Regions from separate parts of the Methylibium sp. Pch-M genome, predicted to be linked through region 1. Evidence: predicted binding sites of a transcription regulator. Region 1 holds the regulator's gene; each other region holds the start of a gene.
The links. The regulator FNR, encoded in region 1, switches genes on or off when oxygen is low (the NO sensors DNR and NnrR bind a similar motif). The targets are predictions, from matches to a motif close to TTGATNNNNATCAA.
Positions count from the first base shown of each region.

Region 2: C1M51_RS01470 (hemerythrin domain-containing protein) is a predicted target of FNR. The motif match lies at 2,744-2,757, and genes of this name have one in related genera.
Region 3: C1M51_RS07880 (fatty acid desaturase) is a predicted target of FNR. The motif match lies at 4,702-4,715, and genes of this name have one in related genera.
Region 4: C1M51_RS06120 (OmpW family protein) is a predicted target of FNR. The motif match lies at 5,946-5,959, and genes of this name have one in related genera.

Region 1 is NZ_CP029606.1:3,318,410-3,325,690, reverse strand. It holds gene ccoP (cytochrome-c oxidase, cbb3-type subunit III) at 1-199, shown strand, start outside; gene ccoG (cytochrome c oxidase accessory protein CcoG) at 231-1,715, shown strand; gene C1M51_RS16040 (nitrogen fixation protein FixH) at 1,740-1,988, shown strand; gene C1M51_RS16035 (hypothetical protein) at 2,021-2,275, shown strand; gene fnr (fumarate/nitrate reduction transcriptional regulator Fnr) at 2,306-3,037, opposite strand; gene hemN (oxygen-independent coproporphyrinogen III oxidase) at 3,214-4,644, shown strand; gene C1M51_RS16020 (sulfite exporter TauE/SafE family protein) at 4,664-5,353, shown strand; gene icd (NADP-dependent isocitrate dehydrogenase) at 5,479-6,732, shown strand; gene C1M51_RS16010 (hypothetical protein) at 6,937-7,140, opposite strand.
Region 2 is NZ_CP029606.1:311,056-318,336, reverse strand. It holds gene C1M51_RS01485 (NAD(P)/FAD-dependent oxidoreductase) at 204-1,829, shown strand; gene C1M51_RS01480 (hypothetical protein) at 1,835-2,110, opposite strand; gene C1M51_RS01475 (PA2169 family four-helix-bundle protein) at 2,134-2,580, opposite strand; gene C1M51_RS01470 (hemerythrin domain-containing protein) at 2,864-3,484, shown strand; gene C1M51_RS01465 (YbaN family protein) at 3,542-3,961, shown strand; gene C1M51_RS01460 (hypothetical protein) at 4,028-4,546, shown strand; gene C1M51_RS01455 (arsenate reductase) at 4,551-4,907, shown strand; gene acnA (aconitate hydratase AcnA) at 4,949-7,281, opposite strand, start outside.
Region 3 is NZ_CP029606.1:1,639,711-1,646,991, forward strand. It holds gene urtD (urea ABC transporter ATP-binding protein UrtD) at 1-566, shown strand, start outside; gene urtE (urea ABC transporter ATP-binding subunit UrtE) at 580-1,269, shown strand; gene fmdA (formamidase) at 1,313-2,542, shown strand; gene C1M51_RS07865 (zinc ribbon domain-containing protein) at 2,562-2,912, shown strand; gene C1M51_RS07870 (hypothetical protein) at 3,013-3,357, shown strand; gene C1M51_RS07875 (multidrug effflux MFS transporter) at 3,371-4,585, opposite strand; gene C1M51_RS07880 (fatty acid desaturase) at 4,785-5,879, shown strand; gene C1M51_RS07885 (Lrp/AsnC family transcriptional regulator) at 6,181-6,702, opposite strand; gene C1M51_RS07890 (1-aminocyclopropane-1-carboxylate deaminase) at 6,844-7,281, shown strand, end outside.
Region 4 is NZ_CP029606.1:1,292,574-1,299,854, forward strand. It holds gene C1M51_RS06090 (metal ABC transporter ATP-binding protein) at 1-111, shown strand, start outside; gene C1M51_RS06095 (metal ABC transporter permease) at 74-1,627, shown strand; S-adenosyl-L-homocysteine riboswitch at 1,686-1,763, shown strand; gene ahcY (adenosylhomocysteinase) at 1,845-3,278, shown strand; gene C1M51_RS06105 (TlyA family RNA methyltransferase) at 3,397-4,179, shown strand; gene metF (methylenetetrahydrofolate reductase [NAD(P)H]) at 4,176-5,036, shown strand; gene C1M51_RS06115 (polyphosphate kinase 2 family protein) at 5,053-5,883, opposite strand; gene C1M51_RS06120 (OmpW family protein) at 6,083-6,673, shown strand; gene C1M51_RS06125 (5-formyltetrahydrofolate cyclo-ligase) at 6,679-7,281, opposite strand, start outside.

The DNA of each region.
Region 1 (7,281 bases):
CGGCGCGCCCAACCTCAGCGACCGGATCTGGCTGCACGGCTGGGGCGAGGAGGCGGTGGTCCGGATGATCAACGAAGGCAAGACCAACCTGATGCCGGCGCACGCCGGGCGGCTGAGCGACGCGCAGATCCAGGTGCTCGCCGCCTACGTCTGGGGGCTCTCGAACAGCGGGGCCACGACCACGGCCGCAGCGAAATGAGTCACCGCCGTCGCCCCGGCGCGAGTTGCCGATGAGTCGACCGGCGTCACGCGTGATCCCGATCGCGCCGGTGTCCGACGACACCGGCGAGATGGTCTCGCTGTATGCGAAACAGGCGACCATCCACGCGCGCTCGGTGCATGGCTGGTTCGCTGCGTGGCGCTGGGCGCTGGTGTGGCTCACGCAGCTGGTGTTCTACGGGCTGCCCTGGCTGCCCTGGAATGGCCGCCCGGCGGTGCTGTTCGACCTGGGCGCACGGCGCTTCTACATCTTCGACCTGGTGCTCTACCCGCAGGACTTCATCTACCTGACGGGCCTGCTCATCCTGTCGGCCTACGGGCTGTTCCTGTTCACCGCGGTGGCCGGCCGCCTGTGGTGCGGCTACGCCTGCCCGCAGACGGTCTACACAGAGATCTTCATGTGGGTCGAGCACCATATCGAGGGCGACCGCCAGGCGCGCCTGAAGCTCGATGCCGCGCCCTGGGGCGCCGCGAAGCTGGCCCGCCGGTCGGCCAAGCACGCGGTGTGGCTGGCGATCGGCCTGTGGACCGGCTTCACCTTCGTCGGCTACTTCACGCCGATCCGCGAACTGGGCGGCGAGGTGCTCGCACTGATCGGCCTGGCCGGTCCGGGCTCGGCCGGGCCCGGCCCCTGGGAAGCGTTCTGGGTGCTGTTCTACGGCTTCGCGACCTATGGCAACGCCGGCTTCATGCGCGAGCAGGTGTGCAAGTACATGTGCCCGTACGCGCGCTTCCAGAGCGCGATGTTCGACCACGACACCTTGATCATCAGCTACGACGGCGGGCGCGGAGAACCGCGCGGCTCGCGCCCGCGCAGCCTGGCGCACGACGCGCTGGCCGCCCAGGGCAAGGGCGACTGCATCGACTGCACGCTGTGCGTGCAGGTCTGCCCGACCGGCATCGACATCCGCGAGGGGTTGCAGTACGAGTGCATCGGCTGTGCCGCCTGCATCGACGTCTGCAACGGTGTGATGGACAAGATGGCGTATCCGCGCGGCCTGATCCGCTATGCCACGCAGAACGGCCTGGCCGCCGGACGGAGCACGCTGGACTGGCGGCGCGTGCTCCGTCCGCGGGTGCTGGTCTACGGCGTGATCCTGCTGCTGATCTCGGTCGGCTTCGTCACCAGCCTCGTGCTGCGCAGCCCGATGCGCGTCGACGTGGTGCGCGACCGCGGTACGCTGGCACGGCTGGTCGACGAAGGGCGCATCGAGAACGTCTACCGGTTGCAGATCATGAACGCCACCGAGTCGGCGCAGCGCTACCGGGTGGTGGTGAGCGACATCGCCGGTGCACAGGCGCAGGTGCGTGACGAGGTGCGGCTGGCCCCGGCCGAGTCGCGCTGGGTGCCGGTCGCGGTACAGGTGCCGCCGCAGAGCGCCGCGGCGCTCGGCCCGGGCGCCCACCCGCTGCGCTTCGAGATCATCCGCGAGGCCGATGGCGTGCAGCCGGCGGCCAGCGTGTCCGAGAAGTCCACTTTCGTCGTGCCGCGCTGAGTGCGGCCCCCTCCGGAGCAGCCCATGATCCCGAACGAGAACGCAACCCGCCCGACGCCCATGCCGGAGCGGCCGCTGCCCTGGTGGCGCGAGCCCATGCTGTGGCTGGTGCTGGGCGGCCCGCTGGCGGTGGTGGTGGCTGGCATCGTCACCGCCGTGATCGCCGTGCGCGGCAGCGATCCGGTGCTCAGCCGTGGCAGCGAACCGCTGGGCAGCGACACGCCGGCGGTGCAGGCGCGCAACCATGCGGCCACGCCGCGTCCCGAGCGCTGAACGTACCGCGCATCGACCCGGAACTCGCGACGATGAGACAACGCACGCTGTGGATCGCCTGGCCGTCCTTCCTGATGGCCGGGGTGCTGGAGACCCTGGTGTTCAGCGCCGCCGACCCTGCGGACCTGAGCGGCTGGGTCGGTCGCGCACTGGAGACGGTGTCGCCGGCCGGCGTCTACACGCTGGCCTTCTTCGCGTTCTGGATCGTGTGCGCGCTGGCGTCGATGCTGACGCTGCTGCTGGCGACGCCGGAGCCGGCCAATACCGAGCCTCGCCGCTGGCCCTGAGTCGCGCCGGGCGAGGCCGGCGGCGAGCCTTCAGCAGGCCGGGCCGTTGACGAGCCGGCGCAGCCCGGATTCGTCGAGTACGCGGATGTCGCGCTGCTTCACCTCGAGCAGGCCTTCGTCCTGGAACTTCGAGAAGGTGCGGCTCACGGTCTCGAGCTTGAGGCCGAGGTAGCTGCCGATCTCCTCGCGCGTCATGCGCAGCACCAGCGACGAGGCCGAGAAGCCGCGCGCCTGCAGCCGCTGCGTCAGGTTGAGGAGGAAGGCGGCCAGCCGTTCTTCGGCCCGCATGCTGCCGAGCAGCAGCATCACGCCGTGGTCGCGCACGATCTCGCGGCTCATGATCTTGTGGAACTGGTGCTGCAGCGGCGTGGATTCGCGCGACAGCTTCTCGAGCTGCGAGTAGGGGATCTGGCAGACCTGCGAGTCCTCCAGCGCCACCGCGTCGCAGGCATGGCGGTCGGTGCTGATGCCGTCCAGGCCCAGCAACTCGCCGGCCATCTGGAAACCGGTCACCTGGTCGCGGCCATCGTCGGCGGACACGCAGGTCTTGAAGAAGCCGGTGCGCACCGCATAGAGCGACTCGAAGCGATCCCCGGCGTGGAATAGCGTGTCGCCGCGCTTCACAGGGCGGCGGCTGCCGACCAGCTGGTCGAGGTGGTCAAGGTCATCGTCCGACAGGCCCACCGGCAGGCAGAGCTCGCGCAGGTTGCAACTGGAGCATGCGACCTTGAGGGCCTCGATGCGGATCGGTTCACGTTCCATGCGCTTCATTATGATCTTGTGCGCCGCCCGCGATGGCGCATGCGAGTCGGCGGCGGTGTCGTGAGGGGCAAGTTGCATGATCGACCTCAAGCTGTGCGTGGATTGTCGGAGGCCACCGGCGACCGGCCTTGACCCAGATCAAGAGCCCGGTGAGAGGCCCTCGGCACAGTCCGGACATGCCCCCTCCGACCCTGACCGACATGCTGGAACCGGCTGCGCCGAGCGAGGAACTCCTGAGTCGTCTGGACGCCGGTGGGCCGCGCTACACCTCCTACCCGACCGCCGACCGCTTCGTGGAGGCCTTCGGCCCTGCTCAGTACCGGCAGGCCCTGGGCCAGCGCCGCAGCGGCGCCCCGGCGGCGGGCGCCGTGGGCGGTGGCACACCGCTGTCGATCTACGTTCATATCCCATTCTGCGAGTCGGTCTGCTACTACTGCGCCTGCAACAAGGTGATCACGCGGCAGCACCGGCGCGGCACCGAGTACCTGGAGTGGCTGGGCCGCGAGGTGGCATTGCACCAGGACGTGATCGGCAGCCGCCAGCGCGTCAGTCAGCTGCACCTCGGCGGCGGTACGCCGACCTTCCTGGACGATGCGGAGCTGTCGCAGCTGATGGCTCTGCTGCGCGGTGCCTTCGACCTGCAGCCGCAGGCCGAATGCTCGATCGAGGTCGACCCGCGCACCGTCAGTGCCTCGCGGCTTTCGCACCTGAAGGCGCTGGGTTTCAACCGCCTGAGCTTCGGCGTGCAGGACTTCGACCCCGAAGTGCAGCACGCGGTGCACCGCGTGCAGCCGCCCGAGCAGGTCGAGGCGCTGATCGCCAGCGCGCGCGCATTGGGCTTCGATTCGATCAATGTCGACCTGATCCACGGCTTGCCCAAGCAGACCCCGGCCTCGCTGGCCCGGACGGTGGAGCAGGTGGCGCGGCTGCGGCCGGACCGTGTGGCGCTCTACAGCTATGCGCATCTGCCGCAGCGCTTCAAGCCGCAACGGCGCATCCATGCGGCAGACCTGCCGGGCACCGCCCAGCGCGTGACGATGCTGTCGAACGCGATCGCCGCCTTCCTGGCGCACGGCTACGACTACATCGGCATGGACCACTTCGCCCTGCCGGGTGACGCGCTGGCCGCGGCCAAGCGGCAGGGCCGGCTGCACCGCAATTTCCAGGGCTACAGCACCCAGCCCGACTGCGACCTGATCGGCCTGGGCGTCTCGGCCATCGGCCGGATCGGCGCGACCTACAGCCAGAACGCGAAGACGCTGCCGGAGTACCAGGACGCCCTGCGCTCCGGGGAACTGCCGGTGGTGCGCGGCCTGGTGCTGACGCGCGACGATGTGGTGCGCCGCTCGGTGATCATGGCGCTGATGTGCCAGGGGCGGGTGGTGTTCGAATCCATCGAACTGGCCCACCTGCTCGATTTCCGGCGCTACTTCGAGGCCGAACTGCGCCGGCTGCAGCCGCTGGCCGGGCAGGGGCTGATCGAGATCGACGACGACGCGATCCAGCTCACCCCGCTGGGCTGGTACTTCGTGCGCGCGGTGGCGATGGTGTTCGATCGTCACCTGCAGGCCGACCGCGATCGCGAACGCTATTCGCGGCTGATCTGACGCAAGGGACGGTCGCTGCATGAGCCTCTCGCTGGTGGCGGCCGGGCTGGCGATCGGCATCGCGGGGAGTCCGCACTGTGCCGCGATGTGCGCCGCGCCCTGCGCGGCGATCGAGCGGTCCTGCGGCAGCGCACGGCCTGCGCGGGCCGCCGCCGCCCTGCATCTGGGGCGCCTGCTGTCCTATGGCCTGGCGGGGGCGCTGGTGGCCACCGGGGCCGGATGGATGGCCGAACTGGCCCAGGCCACCACCTGGTTGCGGCCGTTGTGGACCCTGCTGCAGGTGGCCGTGGTGGTGTTCGGCCTGTGGCTGCTGGTGGCCGGGCGCATGCCCCGCATCGTGCTGGGCACCGGCTCCGCACCCGGCGTAGCCGTACCCATGCTCGGGCCGCTCCCCGCCATGGGGCGGCGGCGCGGCTGGGCCTGGGCCGGCTCCGCCGGTCTGCTGTGGGCGGCCTGGCCTTGCGGCCTGCTCTATTCGGCGCTGGTCGTTGCGGCGCTGGCCGACGGGCCGCTGGCGGGCGCGGCGGTCATGCTCGCCTTCGCGCTGGGCGGCGCGCTGGCCTTGCTGTTCGGCCGCGGCGTGCTCGGTCGACTGGGGCAGGGCGCCGGCGCGGCGAGGTGGGCCGGTGCCCTGCTGGTGACGGCTGGCGGATGGGCGATCTGGCTGCAGCTGACCGGCCCGTCCGGGCCGTGGTGCAAGGCGGTCTGACGCAGCGGATCGATGGCGCTCGCGGCAGGCGTCCGCCGGCTCGCTGCACCGCACGATGGCTCGCCTAGAATCGAAGCCACCCCCTCTGTTCCTTCCGACCCCTTACCCAGCGGAGACGCAAGTCCATGTACCAGCACATCAAGGTGCCTGCCGACGGCCAAAAGATCACCGTCAATGCCGATTTCTCGCTCAACGTGCCCGATCAGCCGATCATCCCCTTCATCGAGGGCGACGGCACCGGCTTCGACATCACGCCGGTGATGATCAAGGTGGTCGACGCGGCGGTCGAGAAAAGCTACGGCGGCAAGCGCAAGATCCACTGGATGGAGATCTACGCCGGCGAGAAGTCGACCAAGGTCTACGGCCCCGACGTCTGGCTGCCGGAAGAGACGCTGCAGGTCCTGAAGGAGTACGTGGTTTCGATCAAGGGCCCGCTCACCACGCCCGTGGGCGGCGGCATCCGCTCGCTCAACGTGGCGCTGCGCCAGGAACTCGACCTCTACGTCTGCCTGCGCCCGATCCAGTACTTCGAAGGGGTGCCGAGCCCGGTGAAGGAGCCGCACAAGACCAACATGGTGATCTTCCGCGAGAACTCGGAGGACATCTACGCCGGCATCGAGTTCGAGGCCGAGAGCGAGAAGGCCAAGAAGCTCATCAAGATCCTGCAGGACGAATTCGGCGTCAAGAAGATCCGCTTCCCTGCCACCTCGGGCATCGGCATCAAGCCGGTGTCGCGCGAGGGCACCGAACGCCTGGTGCGCAAGGCCATCCAGTACGCGATCGACAACGACAAGCCCAGCGTGACCATCGTGCACAAGGGCAACATCATGAAGTTCACCGAGGGCGGCTTCCGCGACTGGGCCTATGGCTTGGCGCAGAAGGAGTTCGGCGCGCAGCCGATCGACGGTGGCCCGTGGTGCAAGTTCAAGAACCCGAAGACCGGCAAGGAGATCACCGTCAAGGACTCGATCGCCGACGCCTTCCTGCAGCAGATCTTGCTGCGCCCGGCCGAGTACTCTGTGATCGCCACGCTCAACCTCAACGGCGACTACGTGTCCGACGCGCTGGCCGCGCAGGTGGGCGGCATCGGCATTGCGCCGGGGGCCAACCTGTCGGACTCGATCGCGATGTTCGAGGCCACCCACGGCACCGCGCCCAAGTACGCCGGCAAGGACTACGTGAACCCGGGCTCCGAGATCCTGTCGGCCGAGATGATGCTGCGCCACATGGGCTGGACCGAGGCGGCCGACCTCATCATCTCGTCGATGGAAAAGTCCATCCTGTCGAAGAAGGTCACCTACGACTTCGCGCGCTTGCTGGACGGCGCCACGCAGGTCAGCTGCTCGGGCTTCGGGCAGGTGATGATCGACAACATGTGATGGGCCTGCCGGCAGTTGCCGGTCGCCTTGTCTCAGCCCCAGTGCATTGATTTGCCTGGGGCTTTTTCATCTTGCGGCCTACGGGCCCGCGAAGATCTCGATGCAGGATTGGCGCGCGCTGTAACGCGGACGCGGCGGCGTTCCTGTCATGGCCCGGCAGCAAGGCGGCCGGCAGCAGGCATGCGCCTGCGGTGAAAGGAGCGCCTAACGCGGTGCGCGAACGAAAAGCACGAACGCCGCGAGCAGGAACGCGATCTGGGCCAGCGAGCGGATCCAGATCGGCCACGGCGCCATCGCACGCTCCAGCCGATCGACTTCATCGGCCACCGCGCGGAATCCGGCGGGATCGACGTAGTCTTCGCGGCCGTGAGGCGCTTCGAGGTATCCGTTGGCGTTTTGAGTTCCCATGTGAGCGATTGAAACGCAGTCGGTGGAGCGACGGGCGTGCAAAGCGCACGCGACGAGCCTGTGGGTTGCCGCGCCACCTATTGAAGGGGGATCCCGGCGTTCCGCGGGCCATGCGGTCGGCGTGAGCGATTCCGCTGGCGC
Region 2 (7,281 bases), 930 kb from region 1:
TTTCACGCGAGCCTCGAATGGCACCGACGACTCAGGGTCATTCGTTGTCCGACGGCGGCGGCCGGTCTAAGGGTTACATCCCATGGCCTCTGTCGCCTGCGTGACGGAAATGCTGCCTTCGCTCCTCCATCCTTGGACCGCGCTTCTCCCGTGACGCGACGCTCGGTCACGGCCGCTGAAATCACCAAGTGAAGGGGACCGTGATGAACGACAAGACCGTTGCCAAGACCACCAAGGTGGACGCCGTGGTCATCGGGGCAGGCATCGCCGGGCTGTACCAGGTCTACCGCCTTCGCGAGCAGGGGTTCGACGTCCAGGCTTTCGAGGCCGGCTCCAACGTCGGTGGCACCTGGTACTGGAATCGCTACCCGGGCGCCCGGTTCGATTCCACGGCCGAGGTCTACCAGTTCTGGTTCTCGGAAGAGCTCTACAAGGGGTGGAAGCCGAGCGAGCGCTTCCCGGCGCAACCCGAGTCCGAGCGCTGGCTGAACTACGTGGCGGACCGCTGTGACCTGCGCAAGCACTACCGGTTCAGCACGCGCGTCGAGGCGGCGCACTACGATGAAGCTGCGCAGAGCTGGTCGATCACGACCGACCAGGGCGATACCGTCCAGGCGCGCTTCCTCATCACCTGCTGCGGCATGCTGTCGGCGCCGCTGACGTCGGTGTTCCCCGGTCAGGACAGCTTCAAGGGCCAGTTGTTCCACACCGCGCGGTGGCCGAAGGAGCCGGTCGATTTCACCGGCAAGCGCGTGGGCATCGTGGGCGCCGGGGCGACGGGCATCCAGGTCATCCAGACGATCGCGAGTCAGGTCGGCCACCTGAAGGTGTTCTTGCGCACGCCGCAATACACCATCCCGATGAACAACCCGAAGTACACCGAGGCGGTCTGGGCCGGGTTCTCGAGCCGCTTCCACGAGATGAAGGAACGCGTGCAGCGCACCTTCGCCGGCCACGTCTACGACTTCGGCGGCTACGGCACTTGGGCCGAAAGGACGCCCGAGGAGCGGATCGCCGTGCTGGAGGAGCTCTGGAACGACGGCTCGCTGGCGTTGTGGCTGGCCTCGTTCTCCGAAATGTTCTTCGACGAAAAGGTCAACGCCGAGGTCTCCGAGTTCGTGCGCGGGAAGATGCGCGAGCGGCTCAAGGACCCGGTGCTGTGCGAGAAGTTGATCCCCACGAGCTACGGCTTCGGGACCAACCGCGTGCCGCTGGACACCAACTACCTGGAGGCCTACCACCGCCCGAACGTCGAGATCGTTGACGTGAAGGCGTCGCCGATCGAGTGCGTCACGCCCGAGGGTGTGCGAACCGCGGACGGCAAGCTCCACGAACTCGACATCCTGATCCTGGCGACGGGTTTCGATGCGGGAACGGGTGCACTGACGCGCATCGACATCCGCGGTCGCGGTGGGCGCTCGCTCAAGGAAGACTGGGGCCGCGAGATCCGCACGACGATGGGCCTGCAGGTGCACGGCTATCCCAACCTCTTTACGACCGGGGCGCCGCTGGCGCCGTCGGCGGCCTTCTGCAACATGACCACCTGCCTGCAGCAGCAGGTCGACTGGATCACCGAGTGCCTGGTGGCGCTTCGCCGCAAAGGTCTGACCGTCATCGAGCCCAGCCGGTCGCTGGAAGACGAATGGGTGGCTCACCACGACGAGACCTCCAACGCGACGCTGCTGGTCAAGACCGATTCCTGGTACATGGGAACCAATGTCAAGGGCAAGCAGCGCCGCATGCTGTCGTACATCGGTGGGGTCGGGAAATACCGCCAGCGCTGCGAAGAACTGGCCGCCGGTGGCTACCCGGGTTTCGAGATGCGCTGAGTCTGCTAGTCGGTCTCGGGCGTCAGCGTCAGCACGGCCGGGATCGTCTCGTCGCAGTTGTCCAGCAGCCCGGCATGCACGGCCCGCAACGTCGCGAGGCTGCCGACGTGGGGCAGGACCGTGTCTGCGCCGCAGAGCGGACACATGGCGGTGGATTCGCCGTGCGTCCAGCTCACCACGTCGGCCGGCTCGAAGATGGCCAGGCAAGAGAAGCAGCCTGCAATCCGCGCCGAAGCCAGTTCGACGCGGTTGTTGAAGGAGTCGTAGCCGGTGTCCGACATGTGCGAAGCGTCGGTTGCAGGACTCAGGACGTCACGCTGTCGCGCAGCGCCTTGATCTGGTCGTGGTTGGCCTGCACCCCAAGCAACTGCCGGCCGAGGGTCTGCTGCACGTCGATCGGCAGTGGCTGCTTCAGCGCCTTGCGATAACGGGCCAGCGCCGCGTCCTCGCCGCGTTCGCACTCCTCCAGCAAGGCGTGATCGCTGCTGCCGGTCAATGCATCCTTCACCGAAACCCATCCCCGATGAAGGGCGCCGGCGACGCTGCCATGATCCTCGGGGCTTCCCCCGTGCTGCAAGACCAGGGCCTGCAACTCCACCGCGGCGCTTTCGCATTCCGCGGCACGGGCCTGCAGCGTTTGCTTGAGGGAGACGGACTCGGCCCGCTCGGCGCATTTCGCGAATCCGTACTGGCCGTCCTTCGACGTTTCGATCAGTTCGTTCAGGATGTGGATGACTTGCTTGTCGCTCATGGGATGACTCCTCGAAGTTGGGCAAGTGGGACCACCCAGGGTGGATGGGGCCGTGGTCACTCGATGATGGGTGGCCTGCAGTCCAAAGGCAGTAGGGCGATCGCGCCGCGTGCTGTACGAACGCGCCTACACCGTGTCTCCTTCGCTGCGAATGAACGCCCCCTTGATCTGGCGCAAGGCCCTCTGAGCAGTCTGGATCGACGCTAGCGACCGACGCGCGGCGGGGGCTTCTTGCCGTGGCCGTACGCTTTCTTACACTGCATCAGTCCCCGTGCACGCCAGCTTGACCATCATTCGCCAGGAGCATCGGGCGCTGTCTGCGATGCTGCGCGCCATCCACCTGATGCTGGGCGAGCATCGCCGGCGCGGAACGCTGCCGGACTTCGGGATGCTGCGCGCCATGCTCTTCTACGTCGACGAGTTTCCCGAGCGCCTGCACCATGCCAAGGAAAGCCGGTTGCTGTTCCCGATGCTGCGGTCGCGCAGCGCAGAGCGCACCGCTGTGCTGAACCGGCTCGATCAGGACCATGCCCAGGGCGAGCAGTTCATCCGCAGGCTCGAACACGAACTGCTGGCTTTCGAGGTGATGGCCGAGACGCCCCAGGGCGAGGAGCGACGCGGGCGTTTCGAGCGGTCGATGACAGCCTACATGCACTTCTACCTGAACCACATGCGCACGGAGGAGGCGATGGTGCTGCCGATGGCCGAGCGCGTGCTCGGTGATCAGGACTGGAGCGAGCTCGACGCGGCCTTCCTGCTGAACCGCGACCCGCTCGCCGGCGGCGAGGGCGATACGGTGTATGCCGATGTCTTCAGGCGCATCACCGAAGCGCAACCGACCCTGCTGGGTCTGGGCTCCGCGCTGGAGGCATTGGCCGGCCGGGCGACGGCGAGGTCCGTCTAGAGCGCTCGAGACCGGCCCGGGCGGCCGATCGGTCTCCGGCGGACCGATACTGCGTCCATGCAGGACGAGGCCTCAGTTCCCCCAACGCCGCGCTGGATTCGCGCACTGTGGTCGCTGGCGGGGGGGCTGGCCTTGCTGACGGGCCTGGTCGGCACCGTGCTGCCCCTGTTGCCTACGACGCCCTTCGTGCTGCTGGCGGCCTTCTGCTTCGCGCGCGGGAGCGAACGCTGCGAACGTTGGCTGCTCGGGCATCGACGCTTCGGACCGATGATTCAGGCGTGGCGTTCGCATCGCGCGATCCCGCTGGCGGCGAAGCGACTGGCCACGGTGATGATGACGCTGGGCTGTGTCTGGTCGTGGTGGTGGCTGTCTTCGCCCTGGCGATGGGCGCCCGCACTGTGCTGCACCGCCGTCGCGCTGTGGATGTGGCGCCTGCCGACGGCGGGCGCGACGCAGCGGCTGCCGGGTCGCGATTGAGCGACGTCGCTCCATCGCCATCTCCGCGCGACGGGGTCGGATTTCGCTCGCGGGCAGAATTTGCGCATGAGCCCGTCGACCCTCGCTGCCGCATCGACCGCCGTGCGCCGCATGCCGCTGTGGATCGGCGTGCTCGCGCTGTCAGCCTGTGCCGGTTACAGCCCTTCGGGCCTGCCCGTCGGTACACCGCAGGCGCAAGTCATCGAGCGCATGGGGTCGCCGACCGGGCGCTATGCTCTCGCCCCGTCCGGTGAGCGGCTGGAGTTCGCCCGAGGACCGATGGGCAAGCACACTTACATGCTCGACTTCGATGCCGACCAGCGGCTGCAGCGCTGGGAGCAGGTGCTGACCGAGAAGAATTTCTATGCACTGCAGATCGGCATGAGCCGCGAGGAAGTGCTGCGGCGCATCGGCCATCCGTCGAATGTGCGCTTCCTGTCACGTCAGCAGCACCAGCTCTGGTCCTACCGCTACGACACGCCGTTCTGCGTGTGGTTCCAGGTCAGCCTCGACACCTCCGACAAGGTGGCTGAACTGGGCAACAACGTCGATCCGCAGTGCGACGATCTCTTCGACGGTCGCTGATTCCATGCCCACGATCACCCTGTACGGCATCCCGAACTGCGACACCGTGAAGCGGGCCCGCGCCTGGCTGGAGGCCCGCGACGTCGGCTACACGTTCCACGACTTCAAGAAACAGGGCGTGCCCCCCGACTCGCTCGCCGGCTGGGTGGCTGCCGTCGGCTGGGAGACGCTGGTCAACCGCAAGGGCACGACCTGGCGCCAACTCGATCCTGCGGTGCGGGAGTCCGTCGTCGACGCGGCGAGCGCCCAGCGGGCGCTGCGGGAGCATCCGTCGCTGGTGAAGCGGCCCGTGGTGGAGTGGCCGGGTGGCCTGACCGTCGGCTTCGACGAAGCGGTGTTCAGCGCACGGCTGCCCCACTGAGGACGCGACGACCGTCGTGCCGCATCCTCACAAAGCGGCGGTCACGCGGCGAGCAACTGCCTCAGCACGAAGGGCAGGATGCCGCCGTGCTTGTAGTAGTCCACCTCGATCGGCGTGTCGATGCGCAGCGTGACGATCACGGTTTTCTTCTCGCCGGTCGGCGTGGTGATGACCAGCGTGGCGTCCGATTGCGGCTTCATGTCGGCATCGACCACCACGTCCACCACCTCGTCGCCGATCAGCCCCAGCGTGCTCCATGAGTCGCTGCCCTTGAACTGCAGCGGCAGCACGCCCATGCCGACCAGGTTGCTGCGGTGGATGCGCTCGAAGCTCTTCGCCACCACGGCCTTGATGCCCAGCAGCTGCGTACCCTTGGCGGCCCAGTCGCGCGACGAGCCGGTGCCGTACTCCTCGCCGCCGAAGATCACCGTGGGGACGCCGGCGGCGATGTACTGCATGGCGGCGTCGTAGATCGCGAGCTTGCGGCCCTTGTCCGCGCCGTCGAGCTGGAAGAGGGTGTAGCCGCCTTCCTCGCGCGCGCCGTCGTCCTTGGGTGGCAGCATCAGGTTCTTGATGCGCACGTTGGCGAAGGTGCCGCGCATCATCACCTCGTGATTGCCGCGGCGCGAGCCGTAGCTGTTGAAGTCGGCCTTCAGCACGCCGCGCTCGAGCAGGTACTTGCCGGCCGGCGTGGTGTCCTTGAAGGAGCCGGCCGGCGAGATGTGGTCGGTGGTGATCGAGTCGCCGAACAGGCCCATGATGCGTGCGCCCCTCACGCCGGCGTCCGCCACGGCCGGCTCCATGGTGAAGTCCTGGAAGAACGGCGGCTCGGCGATGTAGGTGCTCTTGGGCCAGGTGTAGACGTTGCCCTTCACGCCCTTGATCTGTTCCCACAGCTTGCCGGGATCGCTCTTGACCTTGTCGTAGTTCTTCTTGAACGCCTTGCCGTCCATCGCGAACTTCATCAGCTTGTAGATCTCGTCGCTGGTGGGCCAGATGTCGCCCAGGTACACCGGCTTGCCGCCCTTGCCGGTGCCCACCGGCTCCGTCATCAGATCCCTGCTCACGGTGCCGGCGATCGCGTAGGCCACCACCAGCGGCGGACTGGCCAGGAAGTTGGCCTTCAGGTTCGGGTGGATGCGGGCCTCGAAGTTGCGGTTGCCCGACAGCACGGCAGCGCACACCAGGTCGTTCTTCGTGATCGCCTCGTTGATCTCGGGCGTCAGGTCGCCGGCATTGCCGATGCAGGTGGTGCAGCCGTAGCCGGCGACGAAGAAGCCGAGCTTCTCCAGGTAGGGCAGCAGGCCCGCCTTCTCCAGGTACTCGGTGACGATGCGCGAGCCCGGCGCGAGCGAGGTCTTCACGTGCTTCTTCACCTTCAGCCCGGCCTCCACCGCCTTCTTCGCCAGCAGCCCGGCGGCCAGTAGCACGCCTGGGTTGCTGGTGTTGGTGCAGGAGGTGATGGCGGCGATCAGCACGTCGCCGTTCCGGATTTCCAGGCCGTCGCTGGTGGTGAAGGCCTGGCCCAGCTTCTCGGCCGGCTGGTTGAAGCCGTTCTCCGCCGGCGGCTTGCTGAACAGCGCGCCGAACTGCGACTTCACGTGGCCGAGCTCGATGCGGTCCTGCGGGCGCTTCGGCCCCGACAGCGAGGGTGCCACCGTGCCCAGGTCGAGCTTCACGACCGCGCTGTAGTCGATGTCGCCGGACTTGGGCACGCCGAACAGCTTCTGCGCCTTGAAGTAGGCCTCGAAGGCCTCGATCTCGGCCTTGCTGCGGCCGGTGCCCTGGAAGTAGTCGATGGTCTTCTCGTCGACCGGGAAGAAGCCCATCGTGGCGCCGTACTCGGGCGCCATGTTGCCGATCGTGGCGCGGTCGGGCAGGGCGAGGGTGCGGGTGCCTTCGCCGAAGAACTCGACGAACTTGCCCACCACCTTGGCCTTGCGCAGGATCTCGGTGACGGTCAGCACCAGGTCGGTGGCCGTCACGCCCTCGCGCAGTTGGCCGGTGAGCTCGAAGCCCACCACGTCGGGCGTCAGGAAGTAGACCGGCTGGCCCAGCATGCCGGCCTCGGCCTCGATGCCGCCCACGCCCCAGCCGACCACGCCGATGCCGTTGATCATCGTCGTGTGGCTGTCGGTGCCGACCAGCGTGTCCGGGTAGTAGATGCCGCCCTGGGTCTTGTGCACGCCGCGCGCCAGGTACTCGAGGTTCACCTGGTGCACGATGCCGAAGCCGGGCGGCACGACGCCGAAGGTGTCGAAGGCGTCCATGCCCCACTTCATGAACTGGTAGCGCTCCTGGTTGCGGCTGAACTCCAGCTTCATGTTCAGGTCCAGCGCCTTGGCCGAGCCGAAGTGGTCGATCATCACCGAGT
Region 3 (7,281 bases), 1.7 Mb from region 1:
GCCACGGCAGCATCCGCTTCCAGAACACCGAGCTCACCCGGATGGCCGAGCACAAGCGGGTGCGCCTGGGCATCGGCCGCAAGTTCCAGACGCCGTCGATCTACGAGAACCTGTCGGTGTTCAAGAACCTCGAGGTGTCCTTCCCCAAGGGCCGCTCGGTGGCCGGCGCGCTGTTCTTCAAGTGCGACGACACGGTGAAGGCGCGCGTGCAGGTGGTGGCCGAGGAGATCGGCCTCGCCGAGCTGCTGGAGACCGAGGCCGGCCTGCTGAGCCACGGCCAGAAGCAGTGGCTCGAGATCGGCATGCTGCTGATGCAGGAGCCCGAGCTGCTGATGCTCGACGAGCCGATCGCCGGCATGAGCGCGCGCGAACGCGAGCTCACCGCCGAGCTGCTGCAGCGCATCTGCAAGAACCGCGCGGTGATCGTGATCGAGCACGACATGGACTTCGTGAAGCAGATCGCCCACAAGGTGACCGTGATGCACCAGGGAAAGATCCTCGCCGAGGGCTCGATGGACAAGGTGCAGAACGACCCCAAGGTCATCGACGTCTATCTCGGACATTGAGGAGATCGCCACCATGCTCAACGTCAAGAACCTGCACGTCGCGTATGGCCAGAGCGAGGCCCTGCACGGCATCGACTTCTCGGCCAAGAAGAACGAGACGGTCGCGATCATGGGCCGCAACGGCATGGGCAAGACCACGCTGTTCAAGTCGCTGATCGGCATCCTGCCGCTGAAGTCGGGAACGATAGAGATCGACGGCCAGGACGTCTCCAAGGACGAGAGCTTCCGCCGCGTCGCCAAGGGCATCGCCTACGTGCCGCAGGGCCGCATGATCTTCCCGACGCTCAGCGTCGAGGAGAACATCCAGACCGGCCTGGAGAACGCGAAGCACAAGGAGATACCGGAAGAGATCTACGCGCTGTTCCCGGTGCTGTTCGACATGCGCCGCCGCAAGGGCGGCAACCTGTCGGGTGGCCAGCAGCAGCAGCTCGCCATCGCCCGCGCGCTGGTCACCAACCCCAAGGTGCTGCTGCTCGACGAGCCGACCGAAGGCATCCAGCCGTCGATCATCAAGGACATCGCGAAGGCGCTCAACGAGATCCGCAAGATGCGCGAGATCACGATCGTGGTCTCCGAGCAGGTGCTGAGCTTCGCGATGGACGTGGCCGACCGGCTGTTCGTCATCGAGGGCGGCCGGCTCGTGCACGAGACCCCGCGCGCCAGCACCGACGTGGCCCACATCAAGCAGTACCTCTCCGTTTGACCCCCCCAAGCGCCCCGAGACAACCCCGCCCAAGGAGCCCCTCATGACCGACACCCTGATCAAGGTCGACCTCACGAAGTCGCCCACCGAGAACGAGATGATCCACAACCGCTGGCATCCGGACATCCCGATGGCCTGCTGGGTCAAGCCGGGCGACGACTTCATCCTCGAGACCTTCGACTGGACCGGTGGCTTCATCAAGAACAACGACAGCGCCGACGACGTGCGCGACATCGACCTGACCACGGTGCACTACCTGTCGGGCCCGGTGGGCGTGAAGGGCGCCGAGCCCGGCGACCTGCTGGTGGTGGACCTGCTCGACATCGGCGCCAAGCCCGACAGCCTGTGGGGCTTCAACGGCTTCTTCAGCAAGAAGAACGGCGGCGGCTTCCTCACCGACCACTTCCCGCAGGCGCAGAAGTCGATCTGGGACTTCCACGGCATGTTCACCAGTTCGCGCCACGTGCCCGGCGTGCAGTTCGCCGGCCTGATCCACCCCGGGCTGATCGGCTGCCTGCCGGACAGGAAGATGCTCGACCTGTGGAACGAGCGCGAGACCGCCTTCATCGCGACCGACCCCGACCGCGTGCCCGCGCTGGCCTGCCCGCCGTTCGCCGGCACCGCCCACATGGGCAAGATGACCGGCGAGGCCAAGGCCAAGGCCGCCGCCGAGGGGGCGCGCACCGTGCCGCCGCGCGAGCACGGCGGCAACTGCGACATCAAGGACCTGTCGCGCGGCTCCAAGATCTACTTCCCGGTCTACGTGGACGGCGCCGGCCTCAGCGTGGGCGACCTGCACTTCAGCCAGGGCGACGGCGAGATCACCTTCTGCGGCGCGATCGAGATGGCCGGCTGGGTGCACATGAAGGTGAACCTGATCAAGGGCGGCATGGCCAAGTACGGCATCAAGAACCCGATCTTCAAGCCCAGCCCGATCACGCCGCACTACAACGACTACATCATCTTCGAGGGCATCTCGGTCGACGAGCACGGCCAGCAGCACTACCTCGACGTGCACGTGGCCTACCGCCAGGCCTGCCTGAACGCCATCGAGTACCTGAAGAAGTTCGGCTACTCCGGCGCGCAGGCGCACTCCATCCTCGGCACGGCGCCGGTGCAGGGGCACATCAGCGGCGTGGTCGACATCCCGAACGCCTGCGCCACGCTGTGGCTGCCGACGCAGATCTTCGACTTCGACATCAACCCGAGCGCCGCCGGGCCGGTGAAGTACCTCGACGGCTCGATCGACATGCCGCTGTCGCCCGACCTCTGAGTCCCCCGAGGCCACCGCCATGCCCACCTACGACTACGCCTGCCCTGCGTGCGGCGGCTTCGACGCCTTCCGCACGCTGTCCGCCCGCAACGAGCCGGCCGCCTGCCCCGACTGCCAGCGCGAGTCGCCGCGCGTCTTCGTCAGCGCGCCACGGCTGGCACTGATGGCCGGCAGCACCCGCAGCGCGATCGAGGTCAACGAGCGCGCGCGACATGAACCGAAGAGCTCGCGCGACTACCAGCGCCTGCGGCACCCGTCGGGCTGCGGCTGCTGCTCCTCCGGCGCGTCCACGCGGCGCGGCGCCACGGTGACCGCGGCCAACGGCGCCAAGGCCTTCCCGAGCAAGCGGCCCTGGATGATCAGCCACTGACGGACACACCCTGCGACAGGCAGCGCGACCGGTTCGCGCAGAATCGCGACTGACCGGCGCCCCGCGGGATGCCGGCGCACCGTCCGCGAGGAGCGAGCCCATGCGCAAGACCCCCGTCATCGCCATTGCCCTGATCGCCTGCGCGGCCGCCGTGGCCGCAGAGGCACCGTCCAAGGTGAAGCAGGCCGCCAGCGCGACCGGCGAGGCCGTGTCGAACGCCGCGGTCAAGACCGGCGAAGCCATCGAGCGCGGCGCGAGGAAGACCGGCGCCGCGATCGAGCGCGGCGCGCACAAGGCCGGCGAAGCCATCGAGACCGGCGCCGAGGCCACCGGCCGCGCGGTCCGCAAGGGGGTGCGCAAGACCGGCGAGGTGATCGAGAGCGGCGGGCAGAAGCTCAAGTCGGTCGGCAGCTCGGGCGCGTCCTCGTCCTCGCCGGCCGACTGAGCGTCGCGACGGCTCAGCTGCAGGGCCGCGTCGCCGCCGACGCGGCCGACCGGCGCCCGCCCAGCGTCAACCAGGTCAGCAGCAGCGCGCACAGCGCTGCGGCCGCCATGCCGGCCACCATCGGCCGCGCGCTGCCGTCGGCGAAGCCGCTCATCAGCGCGATCACCCCTGCACCGAGCACCAGCTGGAGCGTGCCCATCAGCGCCGACGCGGCACCGGCGATCTCGCCGTGGTCGTCGAGCGCCATCACCGAGGTGGTGGGCACGACCAGGCCGAGGAAACCGTAGCCGACGAGCATGACGACGATCATCACGTCGAGCCGGTCGATGCCGGCCAGGTTGAACGCCAGCAGCGCACCCAGCGACAGCGCGAAGCCCAGCACCGCCACCCGCACGATGCTCGCGAGGCCGAAGCGCGCCGTCAGCCGGCCGGCGAACTGCGACACGCCGATGAACGAGGCCGCGTTCACGCTGAAGGCCAGGCTGTACTCGCGCGGCGTCAGCCCGTAGTGACCGATGAACACGAAGGACGAGTTGGCCAGGAAGATGAAGAAGCTCGCCATGCCGAAGGCACCGATCGCCGTGAGCCCCAGGAAATGCCGATCACGCAGCAGCAGCGCGAAGGCGCGCAGCGTGCTCGCCACATCGCTCTGCGTGCGCTGCGCGGCGGGCCGCGTCTCCTCCAGCGTCAGCGCCACCAGCAGCAGGCCCACCACGCCGATGCCGGTGACCGCCCAGAAGATCGCGCGCCAGCCGGCGGCGTCGATCACGAAGCTGCCGATCAGCGGCGCGAGGATGGGCGACACGCTGAACACCAGCAGCAGCAGCGACATCAGCCGCGTGGCCTCCACGCCGGTGTGCAGGTCGCGCACGATGGCGCGCGGCACCACGATCGGCGCACCGCCACCCAGGCCCTGCAGGAAGCGGAAGGCGATCAACCATCCGATGTCGGGCGCGAGCGCGCAGCCCACGCTGCCGACGATGAACAGCCCGATGCCGACGTACAGCGGCGGCTTGCGGCCGAACATGTCGGACGCCGGACCGTAGACCAGCTGGCTGATCGCGAACGACACGAAGAAGGCCATCAGGCTCATCTGCACCGCGTGCACGTCAGCCTGCAGTGCGCTGCCGATGGCCGGCAGCGCGGGCAGGTACATGTCGATCGCGAACGGACCGATCGAGGACAGCAGGCCCAGCACCAGGGCCCTGCGCAGGAAAGTCGAATTCATCGGGGAAGGAAGACGGGACGCGGGCAGCCGCCAGCGCCGCTGGCCGCCGATCATCCCCGAATCGCGCACGCCGCGTGCGTGCACGGGCAACGAGCGCACACGCCCGGCGCGCCCGCTTGACCGCCGTCAAGGACAGCCCCCGCCCGCGGCCCTAGCCTTCGGCGTTCCGATCCGCCTGCGTTCGCGCCACCCGCCTCCGATGCCTGCTGCCTGTCCCGACCTCGCGCCCCCGTCCGCCGCCCCGAGCGCCATCCCCCACCGCAAGCTGATCCGCGCCTGGCTGGCGCCGCTGGCCTCGCGCAGCACGGCCTACGCGCTCGCGCTGACGCTCGTCGACCTGCTGCTGCTGGGCGCCGCGCTGACCGCCACCGTCGCGTTCGAGACGCTGCCGATGAAGCTGCTGGCAGGCATGGCGGCCGGCTTCGTCATCGGCCGGCTGTTCATCCTCGGCCACGACGCCTGCCACCAGAGCCTCACGCCGCACCGCCGACTCAACCGCTGGCTCGGCCGCCTGGTGTTCCTGCCCTCGCTCACGCCCTACAGCCTGTGGGAGGTGGGGCACAACGTGGTGCACCACGGCTACACCAACCTGAAGGGCTTCGACTTCGTGTGGGAACCACGCACGCTCGAGGCCTACCGCGCACTGCCGCGCTGGCGGCGCGGGCTCGAGCGCCTGTACCGCAGCGGCTGGGCCCCCTGGCTCTACTACCTGGTGGAGATCTGGTGGAGCCGGCTGCTGTTCCCGAACCGGCGCACCATGCCGACGCGGCGCGCGGCGTTCTTCTGGGACGGCGTGCTGGTGGTCGCGGGCGCGGCGGCATGGATCGCCGGCCTGGTGGCGGCCGCGGCGGCCACCGGTCAGTCGGCCGCGTTGCTGGTGCTGACGGGCTTCGTGCTGCCCTTCGTGTTCTGGAACGGCATGATCGGCTTCGTGGTCTACGTGCACCACACGCACACCGGCGTGGCGTGGTACGAGGACAAGCGGCGCTGGGCGGACGCGCAGCCCTTCGTGTCCACCACGGTCCACCTGACCTTCCGCTCCTTCATGGGCAGCGCGCTGCACCACATCATGGAGCACACCGCGCACCACGTGGACATGAGCGTGCCGCTGTACCGTCTAAAGCGGGCGCAGCGGCTGTTGGAGGAGCGGCTCGCGGGGCACATCGTCGTGCAGCCGTTCTCGTGGCGCTGGTACGCCGACACCGCGCGGCGCTGCAAGCTCTACGACTTCGAGGCCGGCTGCTGGACCGACTTCTCGGGCCGCCGGACCAGTGCGCCGTTGGCTGCGGGGTAAAGCGTTTCCTTTGCGCATCGTCGATGTGCGGGGCGGCCAAAGCCATCGGGTGGCCGACTGCGCTCATGTCCCCCGGCCAGGCTGCGCCTGGCCTCCTCCTCTACTTCGCTCCGTCGGCCACCCGACGTCCTTGGCAGACACAACGGTGAGTTGCGACGGTCGAACACCAATGACGGTGGTGGATCAGGCCGGTGGGGCGCTTTGCGGAGCGAAGTAGAGGAGGAGACGACGGCCGAAGGTCGGCGGCGGGGGACATGAGCGCAGCAGAGTGCCCCATCGGTCTGATCTCGCGCCTGCCGCCTCAAACCGGAAACTGCGTCGTCGACAGCACCTGCTTGAGCACCATGAACGAGCGGATCTGCCGCACGCCCGGCAGGTGCAGCAGTTGCTCGGCATGCAGGCGGTTGAAGCTGTCGTTGTCGCGCGTGCGCACCAGCATGAAGTAGTCGAACTCGCCGGTCACCACGTGGCACTCCATGCAGCCCGACACGCGGGCAGCGGCCTTCTCGAAATCGGCGAAGGAATCGGGCGTGGAACGGTCCAGCACCACGCCGATCATCACCAGCATGCCGGCGTCCAGCGCGGCCGGGTTCAGCAGCGCGACGATGCCCTTGATCAGCCCCGCCTGCTTGAGCCGCTCGACGCGGCGCAGGCAGGCCGGCGCGCTGAGGTTCACCTTCGCGGCCAGCGCCACGTTCGACACCGAGGCGTCGCGCTGCAGCGCACGCAGGATGGCCTTGTCGGTACGGTCGAGCGGCACCGGGGGTGGCGCCGGCGTCCCGGCAGCCGGCGCGGTGCGACGACGAACTTTTGTTGCGCACATGGTGTTTCTCAAACAATCAAAGGCGATTCATCTCGAGTTTCATCTTTCGATGGTGCGCAAGATCGATCTTCTTTGCAACCCTGATTTCCGGCGGCTTTCCTAAGATGACGGCACCGTCTTCGCCCTCGCAGGAACCCCGCCATGAACCTCCAGCGCTTCCCCCGCCATCCGCTCACCTTCGGCCCCACGCCCATCCAGCCGCTCAAGCGCCTGAGCGCCCACCTCGGCGGGCAGGTCGAGCTCTACGCGAAGCGCGAGGACTGCAACAGCGGCCTCGCCTTCGGCGGCAACAAGACCCGCAAGCTCGAGTACCTGATCCCCGAGGCCCTGGCCCAGGGCTGCGACACGCTGGTGTCGATCGGCGGCATCCAGTCCAACCAGACGCGCCAGGTCGCCGCGGTGGCGGCCCACCTCGGCATGAAGTGCGTGCTGGTGCAGGAGAACTGGGTCAACTACGCCGACGCGGTCTACGACCGCGTCGGCAACATCGAGATGTCGCGCATCCTCGGCGCCGACGTGCGGCTCGACGCCGCCGGCTTCGACATCGGCATCCGCCCGAGCTGGGAGCAGGCGATGGCC
Region 4 (7,281 bases), 1.9 Mb from region 1:
CCGGACGAGGTGTTGAAGCCGGCCGCGCTGGAGCGGGCCTACGGCCGCAGCGTGGCGGCATCGGGAGACATGCATGCCGACCTTCACTCAACTGTTCGTCGCGCCGCTTGAGTTCGGCTTCATGCGCGACGGCCTGCTCGTCGTGCTGCTGATCGGCGTGACCGCGTCGGTGCTGTCCTGCCTGCTCGTCGTGCGGCGCCAGGCCTTGATGGGGGACGCCATCTCGCACTGCGTGCTGCTCGGCGTCGCGCTCGGCTGGCTGGCCGCCAAGGAACAGGGCGTGCTGTGGGGCGCCCTCGCGGCCGGCGTGCTGTCGGGCTCGGCGATCACCTTCATCGAGCGCTCCGGCATCAAGCTCGACGCCGCGATGGGCATCGTGCTGACCGCGGCGTTCGCGCTCGGCCTGGCCATCATCAGCATCGTCAAGCCGACCGGCATCGACCTCTTCCACGTGCTGCTCGGCAACGTGCTGGGCGTCAGCGCCGCCGACCTGGAGCACACGGCGGTCGGCTGCGCGCTGGTGCTCGCGACCGTCGCGCTGCTGTTCCGCGGCCTGCAGTTCTGGAGCTTCGACCCGGTGGCAGCGCAGGTCGCGGGCCTGCCGACGCGGCTGCTGCACTATGTCTTCACCGTGCTGCTGTCGGCGACCGTGGTCGTCTCGATCCAGGCGGTGGGCATCCTGCTCGTCATCGCGATGCTGGTGACACCCGGCGCCACGGCGTGGCTGCTGACCCGCCGGCTGGCGCCGATGATGGGCGTGGCGGCCGCGATCGGCGCCTTCAGCGGGGTCGGCGGGCTCTACGGCTCCTACCACCTCGACGTGGCTTCGGGACCGGCGATCGTGCTGGTGGCCAGCGGCCTGTTCGTGCTCACGCTGCTGCTCGCCCCGCGGCGCGGCGTGCTGTGGCAGCGCTGGGCGCAGCGCCGCACGCGCAACGGCGCGATCGACGACGACCTGCTCAAGGACGCCCTGCTCGCCGAGCGCGAGGAGGGACTGGCGCTCACGACGGCGCTGCTCGGCGAGCGGCTCGGCGTGACCGCGGCGACGACGCGCCGTTCGCTCGCGCGGCTGGCACGCGGCGGGCTGCTGCTGTGGCGGGGCGATCGCATCGCGCTCACGCCCGAGGGCGAGCGCCGCGCCACCGAGCTCGTGCGCACGCTGCGCCTGCTCGAGACCTACCTGCACGATGTCGAGGCAGTGCCGATCGAGAACATCCGGGCCCAGGCCGACAAGCGCGAACACGCCTTGAGCGCCGATGCCGTCGAGGCGATGGCGCGGCTGCTCGGCGATCCGCGCACCGACCCGCACGGCCACCCGATCCCGCAGCGCGACGCAGGGCTCGAAGGCCCGCAGGTCCTGCGCCGCATCGCCGGCCAGTCGCTGGCGGCCACCATCGCCGGGCAGGGCGGACGCGTCAGCATGATCAGCGACGACCGCGCCGACCTGGTGGGCGAGATGGCGCGCCTGGGCATCCTGCCCGACGCCCACGTCACCGTGCTGGCCCACGAGCCCGACGGCCTGCGCGTGCGCATCGACCATGCCGAGCCGGCAGGCCTGTCGGCGGAGATCGCGCGGCGCGTGTTCGTGATGCCGTGGCCGCGCATCGTCGCGCAGCGCGCCGCGTGACGCCCGGGCGCCCCCTCTGCAAGCCCGGACTTGTCGCCGCCCGCGCTAGAATGCGCGCTCTTTCGAGGAGCGTTGCGACTCCCGCCCGGGAGCCAGGCTCGAAAGACATCCCCCGATGCAACGGCGCTCACCCGCAGGCCCGAAGGCCGCCGGTGAGTTGCACCCGACTCCCCTCGCGTCCCTGGCCTGTGGTCACCCGAACCACGGAGACCTGTCCATGAGCGCCGTCCTCAAGCCCGCCCCCACCCACGACCACCACGTCGCCGACCTGTCGCTCGCCGACTGGGGCCGCAAGGAAATCAAGATCGCCGAGACCGAGATGCCCGGCCTGATGGCGATCCGCCAGGAATTCGCCGCCAGCCAGCCGCTCAAGGGCGCGCGCATCACCGGCTCGCTGCACATGACGATCCAGACCGCCGTGCTGGTGGAGACGCTGCAGGCGCTGGGCGCCCAGGTGCGCTGGGCCTCGTGCAACATCTTCTCCACCCAGGATCACGCCGCCGCCGCGCTGGTGGCGGCCGGCACGCCGGTGTTCGCCTACAAGGGCGAGACGCTCGCGGACTACTGGGACTACACCCACCGCATCTTCGAGTTCGGCGCCAAGGGCAGCGAAGGCGAAGGCCCGAACATGATCCTCGACGACGGCGGCGACGCGACGCTGCTGATGCACCTGGGCCAGAAGGCCGAGAAGGACCCGTCGGTGATTTCCAAGCCCACCAGCGAAGAGGAGACCTGCCTGTTCGCCGCGATCAAGGCCAAACTGGCGCAGGACCCGACCTGGTACACGCGCAAGAGCGCCCAGATCATCGGCGTGACCGAGGAAACCACCACCGGCGTGCACCGACTGAACGAGATGAGCGCCAAGGGCACGCTGCTGTTCCGCGCGATCAACGTCAACGACTCGGTGACGAAGAGCAAGTTCGACAACCTCTATGGCTGCCGCGAGTCGCTGGTCGACAGCATCAAGCGCGCCACCGACGTGATGATCGCCGGCAAGGTGGCCTGCGTGGCCGGCTACGGCGACGTGGGCAAGGGCTCGGCGCAGGCACTGCGTGCACTGAGCGCTCAGGTGTGGGTGACCGAGATCGACCCGATCAACGCGCTGCAGGCCGCGATGGAAGGCTACAAGGTCGTGACGATGGAGTACGCCGCCGACAAGGCCGACATCTTCGTCAGCGCCACCGGCAACAAGAACGTGATCCGCTACGAGCACATGGCGGCGATGAAGGACGAGGCCATCGTCTGCAACATCGGCCACTTCGACAACGAGATCGACGTCGCCTCGCTCGAGAAGCTGAAGTGGGACGAGATCAAGCCGCAGGTCGACCACGTCGTCTTCCCGGACGGCAAGAAGATCACGCTGCTCGCCAAGGGCCGCCTCGTCAACCTGGGCTGCGCCACCGGCCACCCGAGCTTCGTGATGAGTTCGTCGTTCGCCAACCAGACCATCGCGCAGATCGAACTGTTCACCAAGAGCGCGAGCTACCAGGCCGGCAAGGTCTACGTGCTGCCCAAACACCTGGACGAGAAGGTCGCGCGCCTGCACCTGAAGAAGGTCGGCGCGATGCTGACCGAGCTGACCGACGAGCAGGCCGCGTACATCGGCGTCAGCAAGTCCGGTCCGTACAAGGCCGACACCTATAGGTATTGACACCCACCCCCGTTGGTATTGACGCCCACCCCCGTTGCGGCTGCGCCGCTCCCCCTCGAGGGGGCGACGCTGGCGGGCCGGCGGAGCCGGGTCCGCGGCGTCTACTCGGTTCATCCACATGCCACGTGTTGATCAGCTTCTCGTTCAGCGCGGGCTGGCGCCGACGCGCTCGGCCGCGCAGCGCTTGATCGACCGTGGCGCGGTCGAGCGGCGCGCGGCGGCCGACTGGGTGCGGCTGCGCAAGTCGGGCGAGGACCTGCCGGACGGCACCGAGCTGCGCATCACCGACGACGCCGAGCTGCGTTGGGTGTCGCGCGCCGGGCTCAAGCTCGACGGCGCGCTGGCGCAGTGCGGACTCGCGGTGGACGGCGTGACGGCGCTCGACGTCGGCCAGAGCACCGGCGGCTTCACCGAGGTGCTGCTGGCGCATGGCGCGGCCCACGTGGTGGGCGTGGACGTGGGGCGCGGCCAGTTGCATCCCTCTTTGCGCGGGCAGGCGCAGGTCACCGTCCTCGAAGGCATCAACGCCCGCGGCCTGACGCGCGAGGTGCTGGGCGCAGCCATGCCGGCCGGCGGCTTCGGCCTGGTCGTCGCCGACCTGAGCTTCATCCCGCTGACCACCGTGCTGCCGGCACTGGTGCCGCTGCTCGCGGCCGACGGCCGGCTGCTCGCGCTGGTCAAGCCGCAGTTCGAGCTGCAGCCCAAGGACATCGGCAAGGGCGGCCTGGTGAAGAGCGCCGCCTCCTACGCCGAGGTGCAGCGCAAGCTGCGGGCCACCTGCGGCGAACTGGGCCTGGACGTGACGGCGTGGCTGGACAGCGTGGTCGCCGGCGGCGACGGGAACCGCGAATTTTTCATCTGTGCCGTGCCTGCGGGCCGGCGGCTGGAGTCAGACACATGAGCGACACACCTTCCCTGAAGCTGCCGGTGCCGGTGAGCTTCGAGTTCTTCCCGCCCAACACCGAGGCCGGCAGCGAGAAGCTGAAGACCGTGGTGCGCGAGCTGGGCAGCGCGGCCCCCGAGTTCTTCAGCGTGACCTACGGTGCCGGCGGCTCGACGCGGGACCGCACGCTGTCGACGGTGCGCGACATTGCCGCGCTGGGTTTCGAGGCGGCGCCGCACCTGTCGTGCGTCGGCTCGACGCGCGCCGGCATCGCCGAGATCCTGGGCACCTACCGCGCGCAGAACATCCGCCGCCTGGTCGCGCTGCGCGGCGACCTGCCGAGCGGCACCGCGACGGCCGGCGAGTTCCGCTACGCGAACGAGCTGATCGCCTTCGTGCGCGAGACCCAGGGCACCGACCTGCGCATCGAGGTGGCCGCCTACCCCGAGTACCACCCGCAGCAGCGCTATGCGCGGCGCGACCTGCAGCACTTCGCCAACAAGATGAAGGCCGGCGCCGACGCGGCGATCACGCAGTTCTTCTACAACCCCGACGCCTACTTCCATTTCCTCGACGAGGTGCGCGCGCTGGGTGTCGACGCGCCGATCGTGCCGGGCATCATGCCGTTCCACAACTACGCGCGCATCGCGCAGTTCGCGATGCGCGACGGCATCGAGATCCCGCGCTGGGTGGCCTTGAAGATGGAAGGCTACATGGACGACGCCGCGTCGATCCGCGCCTTCGGTATCGAGGTGGTGTCGCGGCTGTGCGAGCGGCTGATCGCCGGCGGCGCACCGGCCATCCACTTCTACACGCTCAACCAGTCGGCGCTGACGCTGGAGGTCTGCCGCCGGCTCGCGTCGGCGCGCGGCTGAAACGCGCGCGGCGCGCTCAGACCACGCGCACCGCCGCCGGGTCGAAGTCGGGCTTCGGCGGCTTGAGCTTCATGCCGGCCAGCGCCTGCGCGACCAGCGTCGCGATCATCAGGTTGCGGTTGCTCTTGCTGTCGGCCGGCACCACGTGCCAGGGCGCGCAGGCGGTCGAGGTGGCCGCCAGCGCGGTCTCGTAGGCGGCCAGGTAGGCCTTCCACTTCGCGCGCGTCTCGAGGTCGCCGACCTGGAATTTCCAGCGCTTGGCGGGGTCGTCCAGACGCGCCTGCAGCCGTTCGCGCTGCTCGTCCTTCGAGATGTGCAGGAAGCACTTGACGATGGTCGTTCCGCTGTCGTGCAGCAGGCGCTCGAAGGCGTTGATGTGGGCCAGCCGGCGCTGGCGCTCGGCGGCGTCGATCCAGCCTTCGACGAAGGGCACCAGCACGTCCTCGTAGTGGCTGCGGTTGAACACCACCACCTCGCCGGCGCGCGGCACCACGGCGTGCACGCGCCACAGGAAGTCGTGCGCGCGCTCCACCTCGGTGGGCGCCTTGAAGGCCGCCACCCGCACGCCGAGCGGGCTGCACTGGCGGAACACCGAGCGCGCGGTGCCGTCCTTGCCCGAGGTGTCCATGCCCTGCAGCACCAGCAGCAGCTTGGGCGGCCGGCCGGCGCTGCCGTTGGCGTAGAGCAGGTCCTGCAGGCGGTCGATCTCGATCGCCAGTTCGGCGAGCCGCGCATCGTCGGCCTCGCGGCTGCTGCTGGCGGCCGGCCGCGCGCCGGGGTCGATGTCCTTGAGTCGCAGCTTGCGGCCGACGCGGTAGGTCTTCAGGTAGGCGGTCGAGCGGGCCATCGCGACTCCTGGGAAGGCGGTGCGGCGACTGTAGCGCCGTGTGCACACCGCGACGCGCCGGGTTGATCTGCCTCAGAAAGCCGCGGCGGCTCCAACGCTGCGCGACCGCGCGCTTGAGCCAACGCAAGCCACGGCGTCCCGCCACGCACTGCAATGCACGGGCGGGAAGCTCCCCGTGCATTCCGGAGTGAAGCTCATCATGAAGAAGAAGATCCTCGCCGCCCTCGCCCTCGCCGCCCTCGGTGGCGCCGCGACCGCCGCGCCGACCGGCGGCGACTGGCTGGTGCGCGTGCGCGCGCTGCACCTCGACCCGGCCAACAAGGACAGCACCGGCGTCGGCCTGGCCATCGACAGCAAGACCTTCCCCGAACTCGACATCAGCTACTTCTTCACGCCGAACTGGGCCGCCGAACTGGTGCTGACCTATCCGCAGAAGCAGGACGTGAGTGCCTCCGGCACGCGCATCGGCAGCCTCAAGCACCTGCCGCCGACGCTGTCGCTGCAGTACCACTTCCTGCCCGGCGCGGCGGTCCAGCCCTACCTCGGCGCGGGCATCAACTACACGCGCTTCTCGTCGGTCGACCTGCCGGCGCCGTTCAGCATCGAGAAGAACAGCGTGGGGCTGTCCGTGGGCGCCGGCTTCGACGTGCCGCTCGGCGAGCGGCTCGTGCTGAACGTCGATGTGAAGAAGGTGCAGATCCGCACCGACGTGTCGGCCGCTGGCGTGAAGGCAGGCACCTTCAAGGTCGACCCGGTGCTGTTCGGCGTCGGGCTCGGCTGGCGCTTCTGACTCGATCAGTCCTCGCGCGACCAGGCGACGCCGTCCTCGGTGAGCATGGCGTCGAGCGGGATGTCGTGCGGCTCGCCCTCGAGCCAGTCGATGTAGCCGTGCCGGTAGCCGATGCCCACCGTGAACGGCCGCGGCTCCAGTGCCGCCAGCGTGCGGTCGTAGAAGCCGCCGCCGTAGCCGAGCCGCAGGCCCTTCGGGCCGAAGCCGACGCAGGGCACCAGCAACAGCGTCGGCATCACGAGGTCGGTGCCCTTGGGTTTGGGGATGTCGTAGGCATCCTCCTCCATCGGGCAGCCGGGGTACCACTGGTGGAAGCGCAGCTGCTTGGTCTGGCGGTTCATCACCGGCAGGCCGATGCGGCGCGGCGGCCCCTCGCCGGTGCCATGCCCGGCGCCCTCGGTCCAGCGGTGCAGCGACGGCAGGGGATCGAACTCGCCCTTGATGGCCCAGTAGGCGCCGACCGTCACGTCCTCCCGCTGCGTGAGCCACACCCGCAACACCCCCTGCAGCTGCTCGGCGCGCTCCAGGCGATCGGCCAGGCTCTGCCGCTCGGCCTGCAGCATGCGACGCAGTTGCGCCTTGTCCGGCCGGCTCATCGGGTCGTAGGG